One region of the Litorihabitans aurantiacus genome, then DNA from elsewhere that is predicted to be linked to it. Evidence: riboswitches for the same ligand, from Rfam matches in the RefSeq annotation. Region 1 holds a riboswitch; the other holds the start of a gene.
The links. Region 1 has a riboswitch for thiamine pyrophosphate ahead of QQK22_RS13095 (thiamine ABC transporter substrate-binding protein). Riboswitches for the same ligand answer to the same signal wherever they lie in the genome.
Positions count from the first base shown of each region.

Region 2: linked by a shared signal. The riboswitch ahead of QQK22_RS09890 (YkoF family thiamine/hydroxymethylpyrimidine-binding protein) and the one ahead of QQK22_RS13095 (thiamine ABC transporter substrate-binding protein) in region 1 are both predicted to bind thiamine pyrophosphate.

Region 1 covers NZ_BSUM01000001.1:2,734,965-2,749,233, forward strand. The annotation lists gene QQK22_RS13040 (small multidrug efflux protein) at 1-119, shown strand, start outside; gene QQK22_RS13045 (sigma-70 family RNA polymerase sigma factor) at 126-1,130, opposite strand; gene QQK22_RS13050 (RNA-binding S4 domain-containing protein) at 1,203-1,568, opposite strand; gene QQK22_RS13055 (dicarboxylate/amino acid:cation symporter) at 1,708-3,165, shown strand; gene QQK22_RS13060 (hypothetical protein) at 3,261-4,487, opposite strand; gene pdxY (pyridoxal kinase PdxY) at 4,606-5,457, shown strand; gene QQK22_RS13070 (ABC transporter permease) at 5,580-6,410, opposite strand; gene QQK22_RS13075 (ABC transporter ATP-binding protein) at 6,407-7,114, opposite strand; gene QQK22_RS13080 (EamA family transporter) at 7,535-8,539, shown strand; gene QQK22_RS13085 (ABC transporter ATP-binding protein) at 8,631-9,305, opposite strand; gene QQK22_RS13090 (ABC transporter permease) at 9,390-10,490, opposite strand; gene QQK22_RS13095 (thiamine ABC transporter substrate-binding protein) at 11,409-12,536, opposite strand; TPP riboswitch at 12,587-12,690, opposite strand; gene QQK22_RS13100 (hypothetical protein) at 12,726-13,454, opposite strand; gene QQK22_RS13105 (hypothetical protein) at 13,480-14,269, opposite strand, start outside; gene QQK22_RS13110 (hypothetical protein) at 14,232-14,269, opposite strand, start outside.
Region 2 covers NZ_BSUM01000001.1:2,079,938-2,094,206, reverse strand. The annotation lists gene QQK22_RS09900 (ABC transporter substrate-binding protein) at 1-551, opposite strand, end outside; gene QQK22_RS09895 (MurR/RpiR family transcriptional regulator) at 612-1,445, opposite strand; TPP riboswitch at 1,557-1,665, shown strand; gene QQK22_RS09890 (YkoF family thiamine/hydroxymethylpyrimidine-binding protein) at 1,704-2,369, shown strand; gene QQK22_RS09885 (ECF transporter S component) at 2,366-3,031, shown strand; gene QQK22_RS09880 (ATP-binding cassette domain-containing protein) at 3,021-4,703, shown strand; gene QQK22_RS09875 (energy-coupling factor transporter transmembrane component T family protein) at 4,700-5,485, shown strand; gene QQK22_RS09870 (adenosine deaminase family protein) at 5,552-6,703, opposite strand; gene QQK22_RS09865 (extracellular solute-binding protein) at 6,703-7,782, opposite strand; gene QQK22_RS19315 (TOBE domain-containing protein) at 7,876-8,121, opposite strand; partial or broken gene QQK22_RS19310 (ABC transporter ATP-binding protein) at 8,466-8,891, opposite strand; gene QQK22_RS09855 (ABC transporter permease) at 8,888-9,685, opposite strand; partial or broken gene QQK22_RS09850 (ABC transporter permease) at 9,762-10,364, opposite strand; gene QQK22_RS09845 (LacI family DNA-binding transcriptional regulator) at 10,759-11,796, shown strand; gene QQK22_RS09840 (hypothetical protein) at 11,759-12,208, opposite strand; gene QQK22_RS09835 (pilus assembly protein) at 12,205-12,684, opposite strand; gene QQK22_RS09830 (hypothetical protein) at 12,699-12,872, opposite strand; gene QQK22_RS09825 (TadE family protein) at 12,791-13,003, opposite strand; gene QQK22_RS09820 (hypothetical protein) at 13,090-13,287, opposite strand; gene QQK22_RS09815 (type II secretion system F family protein) at 13,545-14,269, opposite strand, start outside.

The sequences.
Region 1 (14,269 bases):
TCGTGGGTGCAGGCGTCGCGAAGGGACGCGTGCTGCTGTGGCAGGCCGTGGCGATCGCCGGGTGGACGACGATCATCACCCTCATCATCACCGGCGTCATCCGGGGCGCCGGGGCCTGAGGTCGCTCAGTCCAGGTGGTCGGGGAGGCCGAGCGCCGCGAAGATGTCGGCCCCGAGGAAGACGGTCTCCTCGACCACGACGGCGTCGCGCACCACGAGCGCGTGCACGCCCCACGGCGACCACCCGCCACCCGGGTCGCGCCGGTACTGCGCGAACCCGGGTCCACCGTTGACCTCCACCGCGAGGGTCCGCGAGCCCTCGCACTCGTGCCCCGGTCCGACGAGCCACGCGAGCACGTCCTCGCGGCCGGCGAGGAAGAGCCGGAACGGCGGCATCGACATCACCGCGTCCTCGGCCAGCATGGTCGCGAGCGCCGCCATGTCGTAGCGCTCGAACGCGTCGACGAACCTCGCCACCACCGCTTCCTCGACGGCGCGGTCCCCGCCCGGGCGCGCCGCGCGCGAGCCGTCCTGCACCGCCTTCATCGTCTCGCGCGCCCGCTGCAGCTGACTGTTGGCCGCCGCGACGGAGATCTCGAGGAGCTGCGCGACCTCCGCGGCACGCCACGCCAGCACGTCGCGGAGCACCAGAACGGCACGCTGCGAGGCGGGCAGGTGCTGGAGCGCCGCGACGAACGCGAGCCGGACGCTGTCACGGGCCGCGACGACGTCGGCGGGGTCGGACACCATCTCGTCCAGCACGGGGGCGACGAACGTCTCCGCCGGGTGCGGCTGACCGAGCGAGGCGACCACGGGTGGCGAGGACTGCGACTCGAGGTCGACCGGGAGCGCGCGCCGCTTGCGCGAGGAGATCTCGTCGAGGCAGACGTTGGTGAGGATGCGGTACATCCAGGTGCGCACGCTGCTGCGGCCGTCGAACTTCTCGGCGCCGCGCCACGCCCGCACCATGGCGTTCTGCACGGCGTCTTCCGCGTCGTGGGGGGATCCGAGCATGCGGTAGGCGTAGCCGCGCAGCTCGCGCCGCAGCGCCTCGGCCTGCTCCATGACGGGCGCCGGGCGGTCGACGTCGGGGGACGTGCTCGTCGTCGCCGGGGATGTCTGTGTCTGCACGGCCATGGGTCTGGACTACCACCGGGCACCGACATCGCGCCAGGGCCTCCGACGGATCCGCCCGGATCCGCCTCAGCGCCCGCGGATGCGGTCGATCTCGCGGCGCTCGCGCTTGGTCGGCCGGCCGGCGCCGCGGTCGCGCACGGCGATGGGGGCGACGAGCTCCCGCGGCGGGGGCGGCGGGGAATGGTCGAGGTAGCAGCGCACGGCGACCGGGGCGCCGACCCGCTTGACGATCGGGTCGATCACCTCGAGCACGCGGACGCGGTCGCCGACCCGCACGGTCACCGTGGATCCGGGGCCGATCATTGTCGCGGGCTTGGCCCGGTCGCCGTCGACCTCGACGTGCCCACCACGGCACGCGGCGGCCGACGCCGAGCGCGACTTGTACAGGCGCACGGCCCAGAGCCAGCTGTCGACGCGAGCGGCGGAGGGCATCTGCGCACGGTAGCAACCCGGCAGTCGTCCCACATGTCGGACTCTGCGGGGGCACGTTGGCACACCGCGCCGACGGGCGGAGAGTGGGCCCGCACCCCTGCCACCTCGGGTGTCCGCCGTGCCCGAGAAGAGGTCGTCCGTGTCGGACAGCACGTCCCCCCGCCAGCCCACCGCCGACGAGGCGGCCTCGACGAGCACCGCCCGACGGCGCCTGCGGTTCCCCTCCTTCGGGACGCAGATCATCATCGCGCTGGTGCTCGGTGTCGCCCTCGGGTACGTCGCCCGCGAGATGGGCCCGGTCGACGACTCGACGCCGAACTGGCTCACCGACGTGCTCGGCACGATCGGGAGCTCCTTCATCAACCTGCTGCGCGCCGTCGTGCCGCCGCTCGTCTTCCTCGCGATCGTCGCGTCGATCGCGAACCTGCGGCAGGTCACGAACGCCGCCCGGCTCGCGGGCCAGACGCTGCTGTGGTTCGCGATCACGGCGCTGATCGCCGTCGCCATCGGGATCACGCTGGGGCTCGTGCTGCAGCCGGGGAACGCCACGAGCGTCTCGGCCAGTCCCGACTACGAGCCCGGGAGCACCGGGTCGTGGACCGACTTCCTCGTCGGCCTGCTGCCGACCAACGTGCTCGGGCTCGAGGGGTCGGCCGGCGAGACCGGCGAGGTCGGCTTCAGCTTCAACGTGCTGCAGATCGTCGTGATCGCGCTGGTCGTCGGCATCGCCGCCCTGAAGGTCGGGAAGCCGGCCGAACCGTTCCTGACCTTCTCGGCGTCCGCGCTCGCCGTCGTGCAGAAGGTCCTGTGGTGGATCATCCGCCTCGCACCGATCGGGACGGTGGGCCTCATCGGTCGCGCCGTCGCGACCTACGGCTGGGACCTCGTGCCCACCCTCGGCATGTTCACGGTCGCGATCTACGCCGGCCTGGCGCTGGTGCTGTTCGTGGTCTACCCGGTGCTGCTGGCCACGAACGGCCTCGCGGTCGGGCAGTACTTCCGCGGGGCGTGGCCCGCGATCCAGCTCGCGTTCGTCTCGCGCTCCTCGATCGGCACGCTGCCTCTGACGCAGCGCGTGACCGAGCGCAACCTCGGCGTTCCGCGCTCGTACGCGTCCTTCGCCGTCCCCCTCGGCGCGACCACCAAGATGGACGGCTGCGCCGCGATCTACCCGGCGGTCGCCGCGATCTTCGTCGCGCAGTTCTACGACATCCCGCTCTCGATCACCGACTACCTGCTGATCGTGTTCGTCTCGGTGGTCGGCAGCGCGGCGACGGCGGGCCTCACCGGCGCCACCGTGATGCTGACGCTCACGCTCTCCACGCTGGGCCTGCCGCTCGAGGGCGTCGGCCTGCTCATCGCTGTCGACGCGATCCTCGACATGGGTCGCACCGCGGTCAACGTGGCGGGGCAGGCGCTCGTGCCGACGATCGTCGCCAAGCGCGAGGGCATCCTCGACCGGGCGCGGTACGACGCCGCATCGGCGCAGGACCTGTTCAGCGACGACGAGGTGCCCGACGAGATCGACGGCGAGGCACGCGCCACGACGGCCGGGGCTGACCGCGAGACCGCCGGGGCGGGTACGACCCGCGCCTGAGACCCGCGCAGCGAGCCCGAGGGGCCGTCATCTCATCGGATGGCGGCCCCTCGGGCCGTTCCGGGTGCGCTCCTCGTCGGAGGGAGTCGGCCGTCTCAGTCCCGGACGACGTCCGCCATCGAGATGGACGTGTCGATGAACTGGTTCGTGTACAGGCTCTCGGGGTCGACGACGACGCCCTCGTCCAGCGCGCCCGTCTGCGTGAGCAGCCCGGTGAAGGTCTCGACCGTGGCGGCGATGCGCTCGCCGTCGATCTGCCCGAAGACGCCCGAGGCGGGGTCGTCGGTGACGATGCCCTCCCTCAGCTGGGTGGCGACCGAGTACTCCCCCACCTCCGGGGAGTAGGTCCACGACGTCTGGAACTGCTCCACCAGGTCGACGATGAGCGCGTTCGTGCGCTCGGGCTCGGCGAGGAAGTCGAGCTGCGAGCGCTGCAGGATCGGCACGAGCCGCTCCAGGCAGTCGGCCTGCGCGGTCACGTCCGCCTCGCGCACGGTGATCGGCTCCGGGTAGATCGAGTAGCCGAGCTCGTGCAGGTACTGGTACGCGACCGGCTCGTCCCACTGCGGCAGGTCGTTCTCGTAGACGTACGGCTCGTTCGTACCGAACCCCTGCTGGATGATCGAGGGGTCGGTCACGAAGCGCTGCGGCGTGCCCTCGTAGGACGCGTCGACCTGGTCACGGCTCACGATGCCCTGCTCGGCCAGGAGCGTGGGGACCACCTCGCCGCTGGTGACGATGGTCGCGCCGGTGGCCGCGACGTCGGCGATCGTGGTGGCGTCCGGGTACGTGGCCGGGTCCCACATGTAGATCTGCGGCGAGAGCGTCATCTGGCTCGTCAGCGCGACGACGGGGCGGCCCGCCGCGGCGGCCGAGATCGCCTGGTCGGTGTTCACCGCGCCGATGAGGATGTCGGTGTCGAGGTGCATGAGGTCGCTCACGCGCTGGAAGCCGACGTTCGGGCCGCCGGAGCGGACCTCGATCTCGACGCCGGTGTCCACGCCCTGGGCCACGAGCGAGCCCGTGACCGCCTTCGCGTCGGTGTCGACGGCGTAGTCGTCGCCGACCAGCTCGTACATGCCGCCGTGCTCGGCCTGGGGCTGCCAGTCCTGCTGCATCACGACCGTGGCGGGGCAGACGGCGGCGAGGTCGAGGACGGAGCCGGGCTCGGCGGGGGTGGCGCCGGGGGCGGGACCGTCGTCGGGTGCGGCTCCTCCGCCGTCGCCCGCGGCACAGGCCGACAGGACGAGCGCGACGGCGAGGGCCGCCGCGGGCAGAAGGGTGGTGGAGGTCCGGGCACGCCGGAGGGAGGGGTGGGTCATGAGGGATCCGTTTCGGGCTCTTGCGGAACCAGCCGGTGGTTCCTGGCGATTTCAGCGGCGGCGTCAGAGTACCGCCGCGGTCGGCGCCACCGGGTGCGCACGGGCCTACCCTGGTGGGGTGACGATCCTCTCCATCCAGTCCTCCGTCGCCTACGGTCACGTCGGCAACTCCGCCGCCGTGTTCCCGCTGCAGCGCATCGGCGTCGAGGTCCTGCCCGTCTACACCGTGCACTTCTCCAACCACACGGGCTACGGTGCGTGGCGCGGTCCGCTGCTCTCGCCCGACGACGTGCGCGAGGTCATCACGGGTATTGAGGAGCGCGGCGCGCTCGCCCAGGTCGACGCCGTCCTCTCGGGCTACCAGGGCGGGGAGGGCATCGGGGACGTGATCCTCGACGCCGTCGCACGCGTGAAGGCCGCGAACCCCGCGGCGATCTACGCGTGCGACCCCGTGATGGGGAATGCGAAGTCAGGCTGCTTCGTGGCGCCGGCGATCCCCGAGCTGCTGCGCGAGCGTGTGGTGCCGGCGGCCGACCTCATCACCCCGAACCAGTTCGAGCTCGGCTTCCTCACGGGCACCTCGCCCGACACGCTCGAGTCCACGCTCGCCTCGGTCGAGGCGGCGCGGGCGATGGGGCCCTCGACGGTGCTGGTCACGAGCGTCGAGCAGCCCGACCGGCCCGAGGGCACGATCGAGATGCTGGCCGTCACGCCCGAGGGCGCCTGGATCGTGCAGACGCCGCTGCTGCCGTTCAAGGCGAACGGGTCCGGCGACGTCACGGCAGCGCTGTTCACGGCGCACTACCGCCGCTCGGGCGACGCCGCGGACGCGCTGGCGCGCACGACGTCGTCCGTCTTCGACCTGCTGCAGACGACGTACGACTCGGGTGAGCGCGAGCTGCAGCTCGTGGCGGCCCAGGAGTTCTACGCGCACCCGCGCATGCAGTTCGAGGTCCGCCAGATCCACTGACCCACCTTCGCGAGAACTTTTCTGACGTACCGCGAGAGCATTTCCGACCCTCCCCGAGAGGATTGCCGACCCTCGGCAAGAGCATCAGCGACCCTCCCGGAGAGAATCGCCGACGGCGCGGCTCAGCCCCGCCCGGACCTCCCGTACCAGCGCCCCACCACGGCGCGGTCGAGCGCCGCGAACACCGAGAACACGCACACCCCGAACGTCGCCGTGAGCCCGACGGCCGTCAGCAGCGCCTCCATGTCCAGCCGCAGCGTGTAGACCCGCAGCAGCCCCCCGACGCCGATCGCCCCCTGCTGGAAGAAGAAGTCCCCCACGATCGCGCCGATCACGCTCAGGCCCGCGGCCGTCCGCAGACCGGTGAAGATCGAGGGCACGGCCGCCGGCGCCTGCAGCTTCACCAGCCGCTGCCACCGCGACGCGCGCGCGAGCGTGAACAGGTCGTGCGCGGCGGCGCTCGGCGCCGACGTCAGCCCGAAGAACGTCGAGGAGATGATCGGGAACACGGCGATGATCACCGCCACCACCACGCGCGCGGGCACGCCGTAGCCGAACCAGATCCCGATCAGCGGCGTCAGCGCGAGGATCGGGATCGTCTGCATGATGACGGCGTAGGGGTACAGGACGCGTTCGGCCCACCTCGACTGCGCCATCAGCACGGCCCACACCGTCCCGACGGCGATCGCGATCGCCAGCCCGAGCGCCGCCACCAGCGTGGTGCGCCCGAGCGCCTCGAGCATCGGCCCCATCACCGCGGGCCGCCCCAGGGTGGCGACGACCTCGTGCGGCGGCGGCAGCAGGAACCGCCGCTCGGGGCTGAGCACCACGAGGCTGACGAACGACCACACCGCCACGATCCCCGCGAGGGCCACCACGATCGAGACCGCCTGCGCGACCCACGCCCCGGTGGTGCGCGACGCCGTCGCGCGCCCCGCCGTCGGGCCCCTCACGACGCCGCCGCCAGGCGCGCGGAGACCTCGCCCGCGAGGGCGGCGAAGTCGGCGTCGTAGCGGACCTCGGGCGGCCGCGGGTGCGCCCACGGGACCGCGACCTCGGCCGCGATGCGGCCGCGCCCCATGACGAGCACGCGGTCGGAGAGGTAGACCGCCTCGCTGACGGAGTGGGTGATGAACAGGCCGCCGAACCGGCGCTGCGCGAACAGCTCCTGCAGCAGCGTCTGCAGCGAGAGCCGCGTGATCTCGTCGAGCGCGCCGAACGGCTCGTCCAGGAGCGCGAGGTCCGGCTGCGCCACGAGCGCGCGCGCGATCGAGACGCGCATCCGCATCCCGCCCGAGAGCTGGCGCGGGTGGCGCGCGGTCGCGTCCGCGAGCCCGACGGCGTCGAGCACCTCCAGCGCGCGGGCGCGCCGCTCCGCCCGCGGCACCCCGCGCAGCTCGCCCATCAGCTCGACGTTGCGCAGCGCCGTGCGCCACTCCAGGAGGGTCGCGTCCTGGAACACGAACGACGTCGCGGCCGCCGACACCTCGATCTCGCCGGCGGTGGGGGTCAGGAGGCCGGCCGCGAGCCGCAGGATCGTGGTCTTGCCGCAGCCGGAGGGGCCCACGAGGGTGACGAGCTCGCCCGGGGCGACGGTGAGGTCGACGTCGGTGAGGGCGGTCGTGCCGTCGTCGAACGTCATCGAGACGCCGGTCATGCGCAGGAGGGTGCGGCGGCGTCGCTCGGTGGGGGTGTCGGGGTTGCGTCGGGGCGGGGCGTGCGGTGATCGATCGGCACGCCGCCAGCGTAGCCAGGAGCGTGCCCCGGGGTCCGGCCGACGGCGGTCGTCCCGCCGACCGGTCCGCTGTCCCGCGCGGCCGCCCCGCCCCCGGTGCCGCGGCTCGCCCGGTGAGGCGCACTCGCCTGGGGAGGCGCATCCGCGGTGCCCCCGGCGAGTCGCGGCGGTCCGCGCGGCGTGTCGCGCCTCGACGGGCGGAGCGAGCCGCCCTGGGCGAGGCTCGGCGAGCGCCGAGTCGGCCCCGGCGTCCCTTGGCGAGGCCGCGGCGTCGCCGAACGCCGGCGGGTCGAGGCGCGGACGACGGCGGTGCCCCCGCCGCAAGCGGGTCACCATGGGTGCGTGACACCGTCCGACCCCGCGCCCGGGGTGCCCCCGACGGGTGCCGCCGCATCGACCGGCGGCCCCGCCCGCGCCGTCGACCCCGCCCGCCCGACCCGTCTGGCGAGCCCGGGTGCCGGCGCCGCGATGGTGCTGGCGAGCTGCGTCTCGCTGCAGTTCGGCGCGGCGTTCGCCGCGCAGCTGTTCCCCGCCCTCGGCCCCGGCGGGGTGACGTTCCTGCGGCTGGCGATCGCCGCCGTCGTGCTGCTGGCCGTTCTCCGGCCGGCCGTGCGGTCCTGGACCCGGGCGCAGTGGACCGCGGTGCTGCTGCTCGGCGTCGCGATGGCGGGGATGAACGCGGCGTTCTACGCCTCGATCGCGCGGATCCCGCTCGGGATCGCGGTGACGATCGAGTTCCTCGGTCCGCTGGTGCTGGCGGCGGCGCTGACGCGGCGCGCGCGTGACGCCGTGTGGGTGCTCGTGGCCGCCGGCGGTGTGCTCGCGCTGGGGCTCGGGGACGGTCACGGCAGCGGTTCCGGGGGCGACGGCGGAGCCGGGCTCGACCTCGCCGGTGTCGGCCTCGCGCTGGTCGCCGGCGCGTTCTGGGCCGGCTACATCCTCGCGAACACCCGGGTGAGCACGCGCATCCCGGGGACGGGTGGGCTCGCCGTCGCCATCGGGATCGGGGCGATCGCCGTGGCGCCGTTCGGGGGTGGGGCGGTCGCCGTCGTGGAGCAGCCGCACCTGCTGCTGCTGGCGGCCGGGACGGCGCTGCTGGCGTCGGTGATCCCGTACTCGCTCGAGCTGGCGGCGCTGCGCCGGCTCCCGCCGCGCGCCTTCAGCGTCCTGCTCAGCCTCGAGCCGGCCGTGGCGTGCCTGGCGGGGTTCCTGCTGCTCGCGCAGGCCCTGACGTGGCTGCAGGCGCTGGCGGTCGCGGTGGTGGTGGCGGCGAGCGTCGGGTCGACGCTGTCGGCGCGAGGGAAGCGGGCGCCGGGGTCGCCGCCCGCGCAGGCCGCGACGCCCTGAGCGGCGGGGCCGACGCGGGCGCCGCCGTCGGGAATTCTCTCGGGGAGGGTCGGCAATCCTCTCGCGGTACGTCAGCGAGGCTCTCGCGAACTCAGAGGCCGAGAAACGCCGCGACCTCCGGCGTCGCGGGTGAGGCACGCAGCTCCGACGGCGTCGCCACCTGCACCAGCCGGCCGTCCAGCATCACGCCCACGCGGTCGGCGACCGTGAACGCCTCGTCGTGGTCGTGCGTCACGTGCAGCGCCGTCGTGCCCGCGGCCCGCAGCACGCGCGCCACCTCACCCGCGAGGTCCTCGCGCAGCCGCCGGTCCAGCGACGAGAGCGGCTCGTCCAGCAGCAGCAGCCGCGGCGCCGGCGCCAGCGACCGCGCGAGCGCCACCCGCTGCGCCTGCCCGCCCGAGAGCGTCCCCACCGCGCGCCGCCCGTACCCCGCCAGCCCCACGAGCTCGAGCACCTCCGCCACGCGCTCGTCGCGCACCGCGCGCGAGGCGCCCCACCGCGTGCCGCGCAGCCCGTAGGAGACGTTGCGCGCGACGTCGCGGTGCGCGAACAGCTGCCCGTCCTGGAACATCAGCCCGAATCCGCGCCGGTGCGTCGGCGTCGTGGTGAGGTCCTCCCCGTCCCACGCCACCGACCCCGCCGCCAGCGGTTCGAGCCCGGCGATCGCGCGCAGCAGGCTCGACTTCCCGCACCCGGACGGGCCGAGCAGCGCCAGCACCTCGCCCCGCGGCAGGATGAGGTCCACGCCGTCGACGGCGGTCGTCACCCCCGCCGTCGCCCCGCCCCCGCGTAGCGCACGACGGCGCCGCGCACCTCGAGGCCGTTCCCGACGTCACTCACCGCCACCACCTCATACCTCTCCCGAGCGGGCGGGCCGCAGCCGCTCCGCCGTCGTCATCACGACCCCGACGATGATCGCCAGCACGACCGACGCCGCGAGCGCCATGCCGTAGTTGCCGTCGCCCGGCCGCCCGAGCAGCCGCACGATGACCACCGGCAGGGTGGGCCGGTCGGGGCGGGCGAGGAACGCCGTCGCGCCGAACTCCCCGAGCGAGACGGCGAACGCGAACCCGATCGCGAGCCCGAGCGAGCGCAGCGCGAGCGGTCCGTCCACGGTGAGGAGCACGCGCCCGGGGCCGGCCCCGAGCGTCGCGGCGGCCTGGCGCAGACGCGGGTCGATCGCGCGCAGCACCGGCAGCACGGCGCGCACCACGAGCGGGATCGCGACCATCGCCTGCGCGATCGGGATCAGGATCAGCGAGCTGCGCAGGTCCAGCGGCGGCCGGTCGAGCGCGATCAGGAAGCCGAAACCGACCGTCACGGCCGAGACGCCGAGGGGCAGCATCACGACGGCGTCGAGCGCCCCGAGCGCGCGGCGACCCAGGCGCGAGGCGGGTCGGCGCGAGAGCACGAGCGCGAGCGTCATGCCGATCACGACGGCGATGACCGTCGCGTCCACGGCCACGCGCAGCGAGTTCGCGGCGGCGTCCCAGACGCTGACGGTCAGCGCGCGATCGCCCGTGGTCGCGAGGTTGGCGTAGTGGCGGAGCGTCCACGCGCCGTCGTGCCGCAGCGAGCGCACGAGCATCGTGACCATCGGCAGGGCGATGAGGCCGATGACGACGGCGGTGATCGCGCTCGCGCCGACGTCCAGCGGGGAGGCGCCCCGACCCAGGCGCAGCGGCGAGCTCGAGCGCTCCGCCTCGACGAGCGCGAGGGCGCGCTCGCGGCTGCGACGGGCGCGACCCGAGACGGCCAGGGCGAGGGCGACGACGACGAGCTGGACGATGCTCAGCACCGATGCGGTGCGCAGGTCGAGGAACTGCGTGGTCTGCAGCCAGATCTCGACCTCGACGGTGGCGTAGCGCGACCCGCCGAGGACGAGGACGAGGGCGAACGCCGTCGCGCAGAAGAGGAAGACCAGGGCGGCCGCCGAGGCGATGGCGGGCACGAGCGCGGGGAGGGTGACGGTGAGCGCGGCACGCAGGGGGACGCGCCGAGCGCGCGGGCGGCCTCCTCGGCGCGCGGGTCGAGGCGTTCCCAGACCGTGCCGACCATGCGCACGACGAGGCCGTAGTTGAAGAAGACGAGCGCGGCGACGATCGCCGGCAGGGTGCGGTCCCAGCCGAGGAACCCCAGGGGGCCCGACGGCGCGAGGAGCGCGCGGAACGCGACGCCGACGACCACGCTCGGCAGCACGAACGGCACCGCGACGAGGGCGCGCAGCGCGCGGCGGCCGGGGAAGGTGCGGCGGTAGAGGACGTGCGCGCCGGGGATCGCGAGGGCGACGGCGATGACGGTGCCGAGGCTCGCCTGGAGCAGCGTGTGGCCGACGACGCGCCAGGTGCGGTCGCTGCCGAGCACCTCGGCGACGCCCCCGAGGTCGAGGGTGCCGCCGGAGGTGAAGCCGCGGCCGACGAGCGTGGCGACGGGGTAGGCGAAGAAGACCCCGAGGAACACGAGCGGGAGGACGACGGCGAGCCCCCACCCGACGCGCGCGAGGTGCGAGGTGCGCCGCGAGGGCCCTGCGGTGGTTGGCGAGAGACTTTCGGAGCTCCGCGAGGGGTTTTCGGGGCGTCGCGAGAGACTTTGGGGGCCCGCCGAGAGACTTTCGGGGCTCCGCGAGAGACTTTCCGGGGCATCCTTCATCGCGCGCGACTCGAACGTTCCCCGCGAAGGCCCAGAACTCTCTCGCCGACGCCCCCAACTCTCTCGAGGGCGCCCGAAAGTCTCTCGGGGACGCCCAGAAGTACCTCGCGAGTTCTCACGGGTACCTCGCGGCGCCCCACAGAACCCTCGCGGTGCCCCGCAGGGCCCTCGCGACGCCCCACACGGCACTCGCGACGCCCCACAAGCACCTCGCGAACGGTCACGGGAGGACCGTGGCCGTCCAGGTGTCGATCCAGTCCGCGCGGTTCGCGGCGATGTCGGCGGCCGGGATCTCGTGCGGCGCCGTCGCGAGCGGCGCGAAGTCCGCCCACTCGGCGGGCAGCGCCGCGGCGTCGTCGATCGGGTACACGTACATCTGCCCCGGCACGTCCTCCTGCACCGCGCCCGAGAGCAGGAAGTCCACGAACGCCTGCGCCCCCTCGGGGTTCGCCGCCCCCTCGAGCACGCCCGCGTACTCGACCTGGCGGAAGCAGGTGTCGAGCAGCGCCGCGGTGGTGGGCTCGCCGTCGTCCCCGATCGTGGCGGGCGGCGAGGACGCGTACGAGAGCACGACCGGCCGGTCGCCCTCGCCGTCGGCGCCCGAGAAGTCGACGTAGTACGCGTCGGACCAGCCGTCGACCACGAGCACGTCGTTGTCGCGCAGCGCCTCCCAGTAGCCGACCCAGCCGTCCTCGCCGTCGGACCCGTACGAGCTGATCGTCGCGAGCAGGAACGCGAGCCCGGGCGACGACGTCGCGGGGTTGGTCACGACCGTGAGGCCCGCGTTCTCCGGCAGCAGCAGATCCTCGAACGTCGCGGGCGGCTCCTGCCCGTTCTCCTCGAACCAGTCCAGGTCCACGTTGAGGCACACGTCCGAGAGGTCCACGGGCGTCAGCGCGTCCCCGAGCAGGTACGGCTCGGCGCTCGCCGGCAGATCCGGCGACGTGTACGGCGCGAGCACGCCCTCGTCGACCGCGCGCGAGGCGAACGTGTTGTCGATGCCGTAGACGACGTCGCCCAGCGGCGAGGCCTTCGTCAGCACCAGCTGGTTGACGAGCGCCCCCGCGTCCCCGGGCGCGACCTGCGTCACCGCGATCCCTGTCTCGTCGGTGAAGGCCGCGAGCACGTCCTCGCTCAGCGCGAACGAGTCGTGGGTGACGAGCGTGATCGAGGACGTCGCAGCGCTGCCCCCGCCGTCGCTCTCCGTCCCGCCGGGGCTCGTGGGCGAGGACGACGGCGTCGGGCCTCCCCCGAGCGAGCAGCCCGCGAGGGCGAGGGTGATTGCCGTCGCGACGGCGATCGGCGCCGAGCGCCGTCCGCGCGAGGCGCGGGTGGTGGTGTGGTGCATGGTGGTCCTCCCGACGTGCGTGGGAGGGCCCGGCACGCGAGTGCGCGCCGGGGAGAGGAATCCCGACTTCCTTCGCCGGTGCTAACCGGAGCAGGTTCGAGGGTCTGCGGCGGGGCCGCACTCTCAGCGCTGACGCGCTCCCCTGTCGTTCGACCCCAGCCTACGCCGCGCCCGCCGTCGCCGGCGCCGTCACACCCGTCGCGTGGCGGCGGCGAGCTGCGCGGCGAGCGCCGCCCCGCCGTCGGCGGTCCCGAGCGTCTCGATCACGAGCGGGGACGACGGCGGGCGCCGGCTCCACGGACCCGCCGTCCGCTGCGTCCGCACCGCGCCCGGGCGCACGTCCAGGACGAGCGCGTCCGGCATCCGCGCCACGTGACCCACGTCGACGAGCGCGACCTCGGCACGCGCGCCGCGGTCGACGTCGACGATCCGCGTCGCCGTCACGTGCACGCCGCCCGGGGAGAGACGGCCGGCCGCGGCCAGGACGGGCCCCGCGAGCACGAGGACCGCCCACGGCACGAGCAGCACCAGCCACCCCGGGGCCCCGCGCAGCAGCGCCAGCACGATCATCACCAGCGCCCACGCACCCATCAGCACGAGCGCGGTGTGCGCGAGCACCGTCGGGGCACCGGCCCGGCGGGGGTGCAGGACGCTCTCCTCGCCGTCGACGACGGCGGGACGCGCCAGCAGACGGGCGTCGCCTCGCGCGACGGCGGGTCGCGAGACGGCGCGCCAGGCCAGGTACCGCGCGCACCACCCCAGGATCCCGGACAGCCCGAACACCACGAGGAGCGAGCCGAACGCGACCGTCGCGGTGGTCAGGCGCGCCGTCACCGCCGCGCCGATCACGATCGACAGGAGCGACCCGCCCAGGCCGGCGACGGTGAGCAGCGCCGAGGGCCGACGGCCGAGACTCACGAGAACCAGCCGCCGATCGTGTCCTTCACACCCCCGCGAAGTCACCGATCGCCTCGACCGTGCCGGTCACCGCCTCGGCGCCGGCCTCGAAGGCGGCGCCGACGTCGGGCCCGTTCTCGAAGAAGGAGTCGATGAAGCCGTCGGAGAAGATCCCGACGCCGACACCGACGATGCCGCCCACCACGGCACCGATCGCCGTCCCCGGACCGGGGACGACCGACCCGATGAGGGCGCCGACGCCGGCACCCGCGGCCGCGCCCGCCAGCAGCCCGCCACCCTGCGAGGCGGCGATCTGCACGGGGCTCTCGCCGTCCTGGTAGTCGTTGTAGATCCCGAGACCGATGCCCACGGGGCCCAGGATGCGGCCCGCGACGCGGACCACCCGCGCACCACGGCTGGGCCCGACGTCGTCGGCCTGGACCCGCAGGTCGTTCGCGCGGTCGATGTGACCCTGGGCGACCGCGCGGTCGGCGCGGATGCGGTCCTGGTCCAGCCAACCGGGCAGGAACCGGAACTTGCGGTAGCGGCGGCTCCAGAAGGTGCTGTTGGCCGCGATGTCGTCGAGCTGGGACTGCCCCAGGGCGAACAGACGGTCGGCCTCGGCCAGCAGGGCGCTGCGCTGCGTCGCGATGCGCGCCGCGTCCGCAGCCAGGACCCCCTCGCCCAGCAGGTCCCCGATCTCGAGCATCCAGGCGGCGTGCGCCGTCGGGGTGATCGCGCCGTCGAGCGCGTTGCAGGCCGTCTCGTAGATCCGGTCGACGCGCTCGGCCTCGAACTTCACGGCGTTGTAGACGCGGATCCTCTCGTTCTGCGCG
Region 2 (14,269 bases), 660 kb from region 1:
ACCTTCCCGGACCACGCGGGCTCGGTGAGCTCCCACAGGTTCGACACCGGGGCGCCGCCCGGGTGCGCCTCCTCGTTGTACATGAGGACCTTCGTGGAGAGGCGGTTGGCGACGAGCGGTGCGGAGTGCTCGGGCGCGAGCGCGTCGGCGACGCGGCCGGGCACGTAGGGCAGCAGCACGTCGTCCGCGAGGAGCTCGGTCACCACCACGGGCGCGTCGGAGACGTAGGCGACGTCGGCGGTCGCGCTGCCGGCGCGGTGCTCGCTCGCGAGACGTGTGATGAGCTCGGTCGAGGAGATGTCGGTGGCCACGACGTCGATGCCCGGGTAGGCCGCCTCGAAGGACTCCTCGATCGTGGCGATGCGGCTCGTGAAGGCGTAGACCGACACGGTGCCCTCCGCCTCCGCGAGCTCGACGAGCTCCTCGTGGCTCAGGGACTCCCAGTCGGGCTCGTCCGCGGGAGCGGACTCGGCGCCCGAGCACGCGGCCAGGACGAGGGAGAGGCCGAGCGCGGTGGTGAGCGGACGCGTCGAGGAGGCGTGACGAGGCATGGCGGTACCTGCTTCCGGGAGGTGGGACGAAGGGGTGGGTGAGTGCCGGGGGCGTAGGGGTCAGGCGTCGAGCTGGTCCAGGAGGTGACCGAGCCGGTCGAGGTGGTGGAGGGCGCCGTCGTCCGCGCGGCGCGCCACGGTGAGCACGAGGGCGTTCGCGACAGCCATGGGGACGGTGAGGGAGAGGAAGTCGTCGGCGCCGCCGCGGGGCGCCGCCACGATCTGGTCGGGCCGGGGCGCCGTCCAGACGACGGTGTCGGTCACGAGCGCGGTGCTCGCCCCCGCCGCGGTCGCGACCGACAGGAGCGGTCCGAGTGCGGCCGGGGCCCGGCGGAACGCGAAGGCCAGCAGGAGGTCCGCGCCGGCGAGACGGGAGAGCCGCTCGGCCAGGTCGCGGCGCGAACCCGTGAGCCGCACGGTGCGCAGCCCGAACCGGTCGAGCCGCCGGGCCAGGAGCTCGACGAGCACGGTGGCGTTGCCCTGTCCGAACAGGAGCACCTCGCGCGCGGCGAGCACGCGGTCGGCGAGCTCGTCCAGGTCGGCCTGCGTGACGTGACGGCGCAGCGCCTCGAGCGCGGCCACCTCGTCGGAGACGAACGACGCGAGCACGTCGTCCTCGGGGTGGCGCTCGAGCCGGCCGCGCAGCCGCTGCGACGGTCCGTCGCCCGCGAGGTAGTCCTCCCGCAGGGCGTCGCGCAGCTGCGGGTAGCCGTCGAAGCCGAGGCGCTGCGCGAGCCGCGTGGCGGAGGACTGGTGCAGGCCGAGCGGCCCGGTGAGCTCCTGCGCCAGCCAGAACGACGCGCGGTCGGGCTGGTTCTGGAGCGCCGCGACCAGGCGGCGGTCGGTCGCCGTGAGGGTCGAGCCGTGGCTCGCGGCGAGCTGGGTGATGAGCACGATCGCGACGCTAGGCGCACGCGGACTTGCCGTGGCTGCAAGCCGTGCACGTTCACGTGCTGTTCGATCAAGGTTCACCGCGGGCGGCCCCGGCGCCCACCGACTAGGGTCGGGACCGAGCACGGGAGTCCAGTGAGCTGGGCTGAGAGGGAGTTCTCCAACTCCGACCGTCGAACCTGATCCGGATCATGCCGGCGCAGGAAGCTACGCGTGACGACCGCCGTCCGCGCCCGTGCCGCGAGCCCGAGAGGCTGCCGCATGATGCTCACCCCCACCGATCTCACCGATGCCACCGAGGTCACCGACCCCACGAGCGACCCGCTCACCTTCGGCGTCGGGGTCCGCGTGACCGCCGCCGTCATGGCCGACGACTACGCCGCCGTCCTCACCCGCGCCCTGGCCGGTCTCGACACCGCCGGACTCGCGGTCGAGACCGGTGACGTCTCCACCTACGCGGGCGGGTCCGAGTCCGACCTGCTGCGGTGGCTGACCGACCTCGCGCAGGCGCTCGCGGCGACGGAGCGCCACGTCGCGCTCACCGTCCACCTCTCGCGCGGCTGCCCGGGCGAGGTGGTGTGCGACCTGCCGGGTGGCGCCGGACCACGCGGGGGTGAGGTGCCGACGTCGCGCACCACCGGTCGGTGGGCCGCGGCCGAGTGGGCGCTCTACCCGCTGGCCGACCAGGCCGTCACGGGTGGCGAGCCGGACCACATGCGGGACATCTACGCGGCGATCGACCACGCCCGTGAGCTCGGCACCTTCCGCGTCTCGGAGCACTTCGTCACCCGGCTGGAGGGCGACGTCGGGGATGTGCTGGCCACCGCCGTCGCCGGCTGGGTGCTGGTGGGCCGCGGTGTGCAGCACGTGACCTCCCACCTCACGCTGTCGCTGAACAGCCCGAGCCACGTCGGGCGCGCACGATGAGCGCGACCACCACCACCACCACCGCTCGCTCCGGGCGCGGCCTCGCGCTCAAGGAGATCGTGCTCGTCGTGGTGCTCGGGGTCGTCTTCGGCTTCCTGTACTGGGTGTTCGTGCAGGCGTGGATCGGGCTGCAGGTCGCGATGGGTCCCGCGGGGGACCTGGCGCAGCACCTCCTCCTCGGCTCGTGGCTGCTGGTCGCACCGATCGCGATCACGATCATCCGGCGGCCGGGCGTGGGCGTCCTGGCCGAGGTGCTCGCCTCGGTCATCGAGGTCGTCTTCCTGGGCAGCGCGGTGGGCCCGCTGCTGATCGTCGCGGCACTGCTGCAGGGGATCGGCAGCGAGCTCCCGTTCGCGCTGGGGCGCTACCGCCACTTCGGCTGGGGCCGGTTCGCGCTCTCGGGGCTGCTCGGCGCGAGCCTCGTCTTCGTCTGGTCGGCCTTCCGCTTCGGCTGGTACGGGCAGGACATCCTCGCGCTGCGGTTCGGCCTGCAGGCCGTCTCGGGCGTGCTCCTGGGCGGCCTGCTCGCGAAGGTGATCGTCGACGCGCTGCTGCGCACCGGTGTCCTGGCCAACTTCGCGATCGGGGCGGTCGACGGTGGGGGCGACCGCGAGGACGACGGCGGGCGCGCGGGAGCGGCACCGGTGCGGCGTGAGCGCTGACGCCGTCGTGCGCCCGGTCGTGCACGCGGTCGGCCTCGAGGTCGTGCTGCCGGGTGGCGACGGCGTGGGTCCCCTCACCGCCGACGTCGCCCCCGGCGAGCACGTCCTCGTGCTCGGACCCTCCGGCTCCGGCAAGACGACCCTCCTGCGCACGCTCGCCGGCGCGGTGCCGCAGCACGTGCGGGCCCACGTGACCGGCACGCTGCGCGTGGGGGGCGGCGAGGGTGGCAGGGGCGGCTCCGTGTTCCCGGTCGACCCCGTGAGCGACGGCGTCGCGGCGACCTCGGCGCACGTGGGGACGGTCGCGCAGGACCCGGTCACCGGCGTCTGCCTGACGCTGGTGGCCGACGAGGTCGCGCTGCCGCTCGAGAACCGCGCCGTCCCGCCCGAGCGGATCGGCCCTGCGGTGGAGGGTGCGCTCGTCGTCGCCGGCGCGGCCCACCTGCGCGAACGCGCCAGCGGTGAGCTCTCCGGCGGCGAGCTGCAGCGCGTGGCGCTCGCGGCCGCCACCGTCGCGCGGCCGCGGGTGCTCCTGCTGGACGAGCCGACGTCGATGCTGGACGCGCCGGGCGTGGCGGCGGTGCGCGACGCCGTCGCCCGCGTGGGTGACGACGTCGCCGTGGTGCTCGTGGAGCACCGCCTCGACGAGTGGGCCGGACAGGCGGGGAGCGCGGGGCTGCCGCCGCGCACGATCGCCCTGGCGCGCTCGGGCCGGGTGCTCGCCGACGGCCCGACGGCGGACGTGCTCGCGCGCCACGGTCGCGCGCTGCTGCGCCAGGGGTGCTGGCTGCCGCTGGACGCCGAGCTCGAGGCGCTCCTCGGGCTCGGCGGCGGGCTCGCGTCCGACGACGTGCGGCGCGCCCTGCTGGCGCTCGCGCGCGAGGCCGCGGCGGCGCCGTCGGGACTGCCGGCGGGGTCGAGAACGCGCGAGGTCGTGCTGCGCACGCGCGGCCTCGCCGTGCGGGCGGGCGGTCGTGAGGTGCTGCGCGACGTCGACCTCGACCTGCGCGCCGGTGCGCTGACGGCGATCGTGGGAGCCAACGGTGCGGGCAAGTCCACGCTGCTGGCGGCACTCGCGGGCCTGGAGGCCCCGGCCGCGGGCACGGTGGAGGGGCCGCGTGCGGGCCTGGTGTTCCAGGACCCGGAGCACCAGCTCGTCGCCGCCACGGTGACCGGCGAGATCGCGTTCGGTGCGGTCGCCCCCGGGCGGGTGGCGGAGCTGCTCGACGCGTTCGACCTGCGGGACTGGGCGGATCGGAGCCCCTACACGCTCTCGGGCGGGCAGAAGCGGCGGCTCAGCCTCGCGGCGATGCTCGCGCACGAGCGCCCCGTGCTGCTCGCGGACGAACCCGGGTTCGGCCTCGACCGCGCCGCGACCCGGGCCGCGATGGCCGCGCTGCGTGAGGCGGCCGACGGCGGGCTCGCCGTCGCCCTGACGAGCCACGACCTGCGCGCCGTGGCCGCGTGGGCCGACCGCGTCGTCGTGGTCGCGGGCGGTGGCGTCGCGGCCGACCTGACCCCGGAGGCGTTCCTGCGCGATGCGACGGCGCTCGCCGCCGCGGGGATGAGCGTGCCCGCGCTGCTGGGGTTCCTCGTGGAGCACGACGTGCCCGTGCGCGGCGCGCTCGCCGTGCTCGAGCGGCTCGCGGACGACGTCGCGGTGGCCGCGTGAGCAGGTCCGCGCCCTGGCTCGTGCGCCGCAACCCGAGCGTGCTGCTCGCGCTGGTGCTCGCGCTCTCGGTGCTGACGCTCCTCCTGACGGAGCCGCTCCCGCTCGTGGCGCTGTACGGCGCGCTCGCCGTCGGCGCGTGCGTCGGTGCGCGGCTGCACCCGTGGCGGTTCGCGCGCGCCCAGGTCCCGTTCCTGCTGTTCGGGACGGGGCTGGTGGTGGTGAACGCGCTCGCGCGGCCGGGCGAGCCGCTCTGGCCGGACGCGCCGGTGCGGGTGACGGCGGAGGGGCTGAGCATCGGCGTGGTGCTCGCGCTCCGGGCGCTCGTCATCGGGGTGGGGGCGGTGGCGTTCGCGACGAGCGCCGAGCCGCGCCGACTCGTGGTCAGCCTCGTGCAACACGCGCGGCTCAGCCCGCGCATCGCGTACGCGCTGCTGGCGGGTCACCGCCTGCTCGGGGAGCTGCCGCGGCAGTGGCGCACGATCACGCGCGCGCACGCCGTGCGGCTGCCGGTGAGCGAGCGCCGACGGGGACGGGCGAGTCGCGAACCGCGGCTGGGCGTCCGTGCCCTCGCGCGGTGCGCCTTCACGCTGCTCGTGGTCTCGATCCGGTCCTCGGAGCGGACCGCGTTCGCGCTGGAGTCGCGCGGTCTCGGCCCGGGCCCGCGGACCGTGTGGCGCCCCGTCGCGCTGGGGTGGCCCGACGGCGCGCTGGTGGCGGGGGTGGCGCTGCTCGCGTGGCTCGCGCTCCTGGCGCCGCGCGCCGCGGGCGCGCTCCCGGCCTGAGCACGGCCGACGGGACCGGTCGACGGCGATGCGCGCCGTCGACCGGCCCCGTCCGGTGGCGCCGCGTCAGGCGGTCGACGACGGCGCGGCACCGCCCGTGCGGAACGCCGCCACCTCGGCCGCGAACGCCTCGTGCGCCGCCGCCTTCCTCTCCGCCGGCAGCCAGGACGCGTCGATGCTCGCCACCGCCATGTCCGCGAGCTGCTCGCGGCTCGCACCGATCCGTTCGTGCGCGATGCCGTACTCGGCGGCCAGCGACGTCGGGAACATCCCGGGGTCGTCCGAGCACGGGATCACGTTCAGACCGGCCTCGAGCATCGCCTGGATCGAGGCGCGCCGCCACGGCCGCCAGGACCGGCGCGACGTCGTCGAGGCCACCGTGAACGCCACCTGCTGCTCGCGCATCCGCTCCACCACGGCGTCGTCCTCGAGGACGTAGTAGCCGTGGTCGATGCGGTCGCAGCCCAGGAGGTCGAGGCACGTGATCGTGTTGACGGCGGTCGGCGCGTGCTCGGAGGAGTGCGCCGTGCGCCCGAGTCCGGCCTCGCCCGCGAGGCGGTAGGCGTCCGCGAAGCGCTCCGGCGGGCCGGCGGTCTCGAGGTTGTCGAGCCCGATCCCGGCGACGACGTCGTGCGGGTTGTCCACGACGCGCCGCACCACCTCGAGCGCCTCCGCGCCGCTCCGGCTGCGGTCGATGCCCTGGATCATCAGCCCGGTCATGCCGAAGTCGCGCTCGGCCAGGCGGATGCCCTCGGCGTACGCCTCGATCGCGCCGCGGTAGCCCAGGTGCTCCAGGTGCGGCGGCAGCGCGTCGAAGAACAGCTCCAGGTGGCGGGTGCCGCTCGTGCGGTGGGCGTCCTCGAACGCCTCGTAGGTGATGCGGGTGAGGTCGTCGGCGTCGCGCAGGACCTCCACCACCCAGGCCGAGACCTGGAACAGGGAGTAGGAGACGGCCGGCTCGTCCGCCGAGCGCCCCTGCGGCACCGGGATCCGGGTGCCCTCGTAGAGCGAGGGGTCCGGCGGCAGGGAGTTGATGTCGGCGAAGATGCGCTCCGGGGTGTCCGGGAGCTCGAGCTTCTCGCGCCGCGCGAGCTGCGCGAAGGTCGAGGCCCGCACCGTGCCGATGAGGTGGCAGTGCAGGTCGGCCTTCGGCAGCCGGCGCAGCTCGTCGGGGTGGACGGCGGGGGAGGTGGTCGTGCTGGACAGGAGCGACGTCATCAGCGCGAGGACACCTCGCGAGCGAAGCGGTCGAGCCACGCGGCGCGGTTCGGCGTCGTCTCGGCCGGGTCGAGCGTCGCGTAACCGGCCGCGATCGGGTCGGCCGCGATGTCGCCGACGACGTCGGTGAGCTCCGCCGGGACCTCCGCGGCCAGGTTGACCGGCAGGTCGCCGACCAGGTCGGCCGAGGCGGTCTGCGCCTCGACGCTCAGGAGGTAGTCGATGAAGGCGTGCGCACCCTCGGAGTTCGGCGCACCGACCGGGACCATCGCGCGGTTCGTGGCCATGTAGCGACCCTCCGCGGGCGCCGTCCAGGCGACGGGCTCGCCGGAGGCGACCAGCGTCGTCGCGAACCCGTTGAGGGAGTCGGCGGCGACGATCTCGCCCTGCGTCAGCAGGTTCGTGACCTCGGTCGAGGAGGAGTAGAACTGCAGGATCCCGGGCGCCCAGGATCCGATGACCTCGTAGGCCGTGTCGATGTCGTAGGGGCCGTCGCCGTAGCTGTCGGCGACGCCCGAGACCGCGAGCTGGCCGGCGGTCACGGAGAAGTCGGGGAACGCGAGGCGGCCGGCGAGCGCGGGGTCGGCGAAGAGCTCCCAGTCCGCGGCCTGCTCGGCGGTGACCTCGTCGGTGTTGTAGAGGATCCCGTTGAGCTGGTAGCTGTACGCCGGACCGTCGAAGCCCTCCTCGACGGCGAAGTCGGCGATCTCGCCCAGGTTCGGGACCTCGGCCTCACCGAAGGACTCGAACAGCTCCTTCTCCTGGCCGGAGGCGGCGAACGCGTCGGAGATGAGCATGACGTCGACGCCGGAACGGTCGCCCGCGAGCTCGAGCTGGCTGAGGCGGTCGGCGTTCGAGCCGGTCTCGATCTCGACCTCGATGCCGGTGGCCTCGGTGAAGGGGTCGACGACCGCCTCCTGGAACTGCTCGACGCCGAACGGGAAGGTGCTGACGACGATGGAGTCGCCGCTGCCGCCGTCACCGGATCCGGCGTCGCCGCCGGAGCAGGCGGCGAGCAGGGCGGTGGCGGCGAGCACCGCGGCGGCGGCGGTGAGCTGGCGGGGGGCGGGGCGGGTCATGGCGGGGCCTTCCGGAGCGGGTGCGGGCTGAGATGCGGGACGGGGGTGCAGGGAGCGGAGGTGGAGGGGGCAGGACGGACGGACGGAGAGCCGTCAGCCGGCGAGCGCGACGACGTGCGCGGCGTCCGCGCGCAGGAGGATGCGGTCCCCCGGGCTCGCGGTGAGCGCGCTGTCGCGCACGTCGGCCGTGAGCCGCACGGTGGTGCCGGTCGCGTCGTCGGCGTCGACCGTGACGACGCGGTCGACACCCCGGAAGGCGACGTCGACGACGACCCCCTCGAGGGTGAGGCCGTCGCACGAGCCGGGCTCGCCGTCGTGCTCGCCGAGCCCGGGCAGCACCCGCAGGTGCTCGGGACGCACGGTGCGGACGGCGCCGTCGGCGGCGACCAGGAAGTTCTCGTACCCGAGGAACTCGGCCACGTGCCGGTTCGCGGGGAGGGGAACACGTCCTGCGGCGCGCCGGCCTGCAGGATGCGGCCCTCGCGCATGACGACCATCTGGTCGGAGAGCTCGAGCGCCTCGTCCTGGTCGTGCGTCACCAGTACGACGGTGAGGCCGGTCTCGGCCTGGATGCGGCGCAGCTCGGCGCGCATGTGGATGCGGAGCCGCGCGTCGAGGTTGGACAGCGGCTCGTCGAGCAGCAGCAGCTTCGGGCGGATCGCGATGGCGCGGGCGAGCGCGACGCGCTGCTGCTGGCCGCCGGAGAGCTTCTTCGGGCGGCTGCCGGCCAGGTGGCCGAGGCCGACGAGGTCGAGCGTCTCCTCGACGACGCGCCGGCGCTCCGCCGCGCCGACCTTGCGCAGCTTGAGCCCGTAGCCGACGTTCTCGGCCACGGTCATGTGCGGGAAGAGCGCGTAGGACTGGAAGACCATGCCGAGGCCGCGGCGCTCGGGCGGGGTGCGCGTGGCGTCGACGCCGTCGATGAGGATCGTGCCCGACGTCGGGACGGTGTAGCCCGCGAGCATGCGCAGCGACGTCGTCTTGCCGCAGCCGCTCGGTCCGAGCAGCGTGGTGAACTGCCCGGCGGGGATGGTGAGGTCGATCGCGTCGACGGCGGTGAAGTCGCCGAAGCGCTGGGTCACCTGCTGGAACTGCGCGGCGACGGTCATCGGTTGATCCCTCCGAAGATGCGGGCGAAGCCGACCGTGCGCTCGGCGACGACGGCGACGAGCACGGTGCCCGCGAGGATGATGGTGCTGGTGGCGGCGACCATGGGGTCGTAGCTCTGCTGGACGTAGTCGAGCATCGTGACCGGCAGGGTGCGGAAGTCGCGGCTCTGCAGGAGCAGCGAGAGCGGGACGTTGTTGAACGACGTCACGAAGCTGAGCAGCGCGGCCGAGAAGATGCCGGGCCGCAGCAGCGGCAGCGTGACCGAGAAGAACGTGCGCAGCGGGGACGCGCCGAGCCCGCGGGCCGCCTCCTCCACGAACGGGTCGGCCAGCGCGAGCGAGGCCCCCGTGACGCGGACGGCGTACGGCAGCATCAGCACCGTGTGGCCCACGAGCAGCACGGTGAAGTTGTCCAGCCGCAGACCGATCATCAGCTGCTGGAAGAGTGCGAGCCCGACGACGAGCTCGGGCACGATCAGCGGCGAGAGGAAGAGCCCCTCCACCAGGCCCTTGCCGGGCAGGCGGCCACGGTGGATCGCGAGGGTCGCCGGCACGCCCAGGAGCAGGGCGAAGAACGTGGCGAGCGCCGCGAGCTGGAGGCTCGAGACCATCGCGCTGATGAAGGGCGAGTAGGCGAACGCGGCCTCGAACCACTGCAGCGAGACGCCCTCGGGCGGGAAGCGCAGCGTGCTGCCGCCGGTGAAGGCGGTGGCGACGACGAAGAGGATCGGCACGATCATCACGACGTAGCCGGCGACGGCGAGCGCCGCCGCCACGGGGCGGCGCTGCTTCACGAGGTGGCCCCCGTCGCGCGGCGAGCGAGGACAGCCCGGAGACGGCGAAGACCAGCACGGTCATGATGAGCGCCGTCGCGCTGGCCGCGGCCCAGTCGATGCTGACGCTGGCGTAGGAGAACAGCTGCGTGGAGAGCATGCGCTGGCTGGAGCCGCCGAGCAGGTACGGGGTGGTGTACGCCGTCGCGCTCCCCGCGAACACGAGGGTGGCGGCGACGACGAGCCCGGGGGCGGACAGCGGCGTCACGACGCCCCAGAACGTGCGGGTGCGCGAGGCGCCGAGGCCGCGGGCGGCGTCGTCGAGCCCGGGGTCGACCTGGGCGACGGCGGAGTAGCAGGAGATGATCGCGAGCGGCAGGAAGAGCTGGGTCAGGCCGAGCACGATGGCGAGCTCGGTGTAGAGCAGCTGCGGCGCCCGGTCCGTCAGACCGAGCGCGACCAGCACGCGGCCGATCGCCCCGTTGGACCCCAGCACCACCAGCCACCCGAAGGTGCGCACGACGTTGCTCAGGAGCAGCGGGAAGATCGCGAGTGCGAGCAGCACGCCGGACCAGCGCGACGTCGAGCGCGCGAGCAGGTAGGCGATCGGGAAGCCGAGCACGAGGCAGATGAGGGTGACGATCAGGCCCAGCTTCACCGTGCGCCACACGATCGCGAGGTCGTAGGGGTCGGTGAGCATCTGACCGAGGCGCGTCAGCACGTCGCCCGGCGTGACGCCCGGGGGTGCGAGCAGCATGGCGATCGACGGCACGAGGAAGCCGGCGAGCAGCAGCACGAGGCCCGGGATCAGGAGCAGTCCGGTGCGGCGCGAGATCACGGCGGTCTCCGTCCGTGTCGTGGATGGTGGAGGTCCCGCCTCGGGAGCGGATCGCGCGAAGCGAGGTGGAACCGGTTGCACAATCGGTTGCGGTCAACGGTAGCGGGTGCGGTGACCCGCGGGTACCGCCCCGGTGAACAGCGTGTAAAACGTGGAGCGGCTGCGGATGCAACCGGTTGTGCGTTCTCGTAGGGTGACGAGGGCGGCGCCGAGGACGGCGCGGCTCACGATCGATCAACGAGCCGGGAGGCGACGGGTGCCGACACTGGCCGATGTGGCGAGCAGGGCCGGGGTGTCGAAGGCGACGGCGTCGCGCGCCCTGAGCCGGGCCGAGCTGGTGGCGCCCGCGACCGTGGCGCGCGTGCTCGCGGCCGCGCAGGAGCTGGGGTTCGTGCGCAACCGCGCGGCGAGCCACCTCGCGCGCGGCCGCACCGGCATCGTCGCGCTCGTGGTGCCGACGCTGGAGAACACCTTCTTCACGCCGATCATCGCGGGCGCCCAGGCGCGTGCCGAGGCGGCGGACCTCCAGCTGACGGTGGCCGTGCACCCGATCGCGGACGAGGCGGAGCTGGCCGGCCTGACGCGCCTCGCGACCCAGGTCGACGGGCTGGTGCTCGTGGCGCCGCGCGGCCCGGACGCCCTCGTGCGTGCCGTCGGTGCCCTGGTCCCGACGGTGCTGGTGGACCGCGAGATCGCCGGGATGGAGTCGATCGTCGCCGACACCGCCTCGGCCTTCGGCGCGCTGGCCGACCACCTGGTGGGTGCCGGGCACCGCTCGGTCGTCTACCTCGGTGGGCCCGACGGGTCGTGGCAGGACGGGCAGCGGGCCGCCGCCGTCGCAGCCGCGACGCACGGGCGGGCCGACCTGCACCGGCTCGGCCCGTTCCCGGCCACGTTCGCCGCCGGGACCGGCGCGGTCGAGGACGTGCTCGCCTCCGGGGCGAGCGCCGCGATCCCGTACGCGACGTCAGTGGGGCTGGGGCTCGTGTTCGCGCTGCGCGCCCGCGGGATCGCCTCACCCGGCGAGGTGCTGGTGAGCGCGGAGCGGCTCGTGGCCGACGCGATCGGGGGCGACGTGCCGGCGATCGACGTCGACGGCGAGGAGGTCGGCCGCGAGGCGATGGCCGCGCTGGTGGCGGCGATGGCCGCGGCCGCGGTCGCGTCGCGGCCGGGCTCCGGCTCCGACTCCGACGAGGCGGTCGAGACCTCGCAGCGCCGGCTGCCGGTCGCGCTGTACTGGCCGGGCGGCGGAGGGGTCAGGACGCCCGTGCCGAGCTCGTCACGGTCATCGTGATCCCGTCGCTCCACGGCGCCAGGACCCACGGGAGGAACGCGGGCCGCGAGAGCGCGGTCAGCGTCACCTGGGCGGTCGTGCCGCCGTCGGGCGTGCCGGTGGGCGCCGTGACGGCGAGCCCGGGCGCATCGGTGAGCGACGACGGCGCCGTCTCGAGGAAGTCGGCGACGCTGGCGCGCACCGATGCATCGGTCACGGCGAGCTCGCCGCCCGAGAAGTACGCATCGGAGTCGACCTGGCTCGCGGCGTAGGCGGCGGCGGAGTCGGCGAGCGAGAGGAGGGCCTTGCGGTCGAGGTAGACCGCGCTCGCCGTCGCGATGACCGCCACGAGCGCGACGGCGACGGCGACCGCCCCGAGCGTGAGCACGAGGATCCGGCCGCTCTCGGGGTCGGCGGCGCGGGCGTGCCTCACGAGCGCACCCGGTAGCTGTCGATCACCGTGACGGCCTCGGCGGTCACGGGCACGGTGAGTGCGCCGCCCGGCCACCACGGCAGTGGCACGTCCGCGGCGATCCTCACCGTCGCGACGGCGCCGGGTGCGCTGCACGACGGTGCGCACCGCACCGCGAGCGCGTCGGCGCCGTCGACCTCGATGCCCTGGTCGGCGAAGGCGAGCTCGACGCCGATCGCGGCCAGCTCCCCGGCCCGCTCGGGGTCGTCCGCGGTCGCGACGATGCGCCCGGTGTCGCGCGCGGCCCCCTCGGCCGCGAACGCGGCCGCCTGCAGCTGCGCCAGCGTGAGCACGAGGTAGACGAGGGGGACCACGAGTACGACGGCGCCGCCCAGGAACTCGACCACCGCGCTGCCGCGCTCGCCGTCGCCCGGCACCTGCGCACCCGGCCCGTCCCGCAGCACCGCGAGGACGCGGCGCACCCGCGTCGTCGTCACCCCGGCTCGCCGGTTCACTGCTCCACCACCGCGCGACCGCGGACCACGAGCGTCCCCGAGGGCCCGAGCGGTCCGATCACGGGGACCGGCGCCGTCAGCTCGACGATCACGACGTCGTAGCCCGCCTCGGACTCGACCGTTGCGGTCGCACCCTGCACGGCGGCGTCGGCGATCCCGCTCGCCGCCACGTCCCGCGCGCGCTGCTCGCCCGAGGTGAGGTCGCCGTCGAGCAGCGCGGCGTGCCGCGCCCCTCGGCCGCGGCGTCCACGAGGACGGTGCGCACCCAGAGCGCGTAGGCGAGCTGGACCACCCCGAGCACGAGGACGACGACGAGCGCGCCCACGAGCACCGTCTCGGCGACGGCGGAGCCGCGCTCGCGGTCGTCCGCGGGCCTGGTGCGGTCGATCAGGGGCCGGTGACCCGGTCGACGGCCTGCTGGAAGAGCTGCCGCAGCCAGTCGTCGGCGAGCACCCACACGATGGCGACCAGGCCCGCCGTCATGAGCGTGACCATCACCCAGCCGGGCACGTCGCCGCGCTCGGGCTGGGCCACGCGTGCCCGCAGCCGCGCGGTCATTGTCTCGACGGCGATCGTGAGCCACACCAGCAGGCTCGCGGTCCACGACGCACTCGAGGAAGGAGACAGGGGCGCCCGGTCGCTCCGGGTGCTCGGGTCGATCGAGGTCTCGGCACGGCCGGGCCGGCTCCTCTCGCTCGGGTGGTCGTGGGGTGCTCTGTCGCGGTGCCACATCGGCGTTCCTCTCGTGGTGCGGCGGGGCGACCGCGGGTCGGGTGTGGTGCAGGTCGGGTCTGGTGCGGGTCGGTGCGGACGCGAATGCGGGTCGGTGGCGCGGGTCCGGATCACGGTGTCCCCAGGTTCAGGACAGCGATCCCTGGGAACAGCGCGAACGCGACGGTCAGCGGCAGCAGCAGGAACACCACGGGCGCCAGCATCGCTATCTCCCGGCGGCCGCCGGACTCCATGAGCTCGCGCTTGGCGGCGTCGCGGGCGTCGGCGGCCTGGGCCCGGAGCACCTCCGCGAGCGGGCTGCCGCGCTCGATCGCGATCGCCACGCCCTCGGCGAACCGCTGGACGACCGCGAGGTTGCTGCGCGCGCCCATCGCGGTCAGCGCCTGCGCCATCGAGGATCCGGTACGCACGTCGGCCAGGGTCCGCGCGAGCTCGACGGCGAGCACCCCGTGCACGGTGCGAGACATCCGGTCCAGGGCGGCCGCGGGCGACTCGCCGGCACCCACCGCCAGCGCGAGGAGCTCGGCGACCGCGGGGAACTCCGCCACGATGCGGCGCTCGCGGGCGCGCGCCTGCCGGGTGAGCCACCAGTCGCGCAGGAGCGCGCCGCCGACACCCCCGAGGAGCACGAGGACCGCGACGGGCAGCGGCTGCAGGCCGCGGGCGGCCGCGAGGGGGACCGCCACGAGGAGGCCGAGCAGCAGCCCGGCCGCGGCCCACAGCACCTGCTCGACGCGGAAGCCCTCCACCCCGCCACGCTCGGGCAGCAGCGCGAGGCGGGAGCGGATGCTCGCGCTGGAGCTGCCGAGGTGCTCCAGGAGCCGGGTGAGGTCGG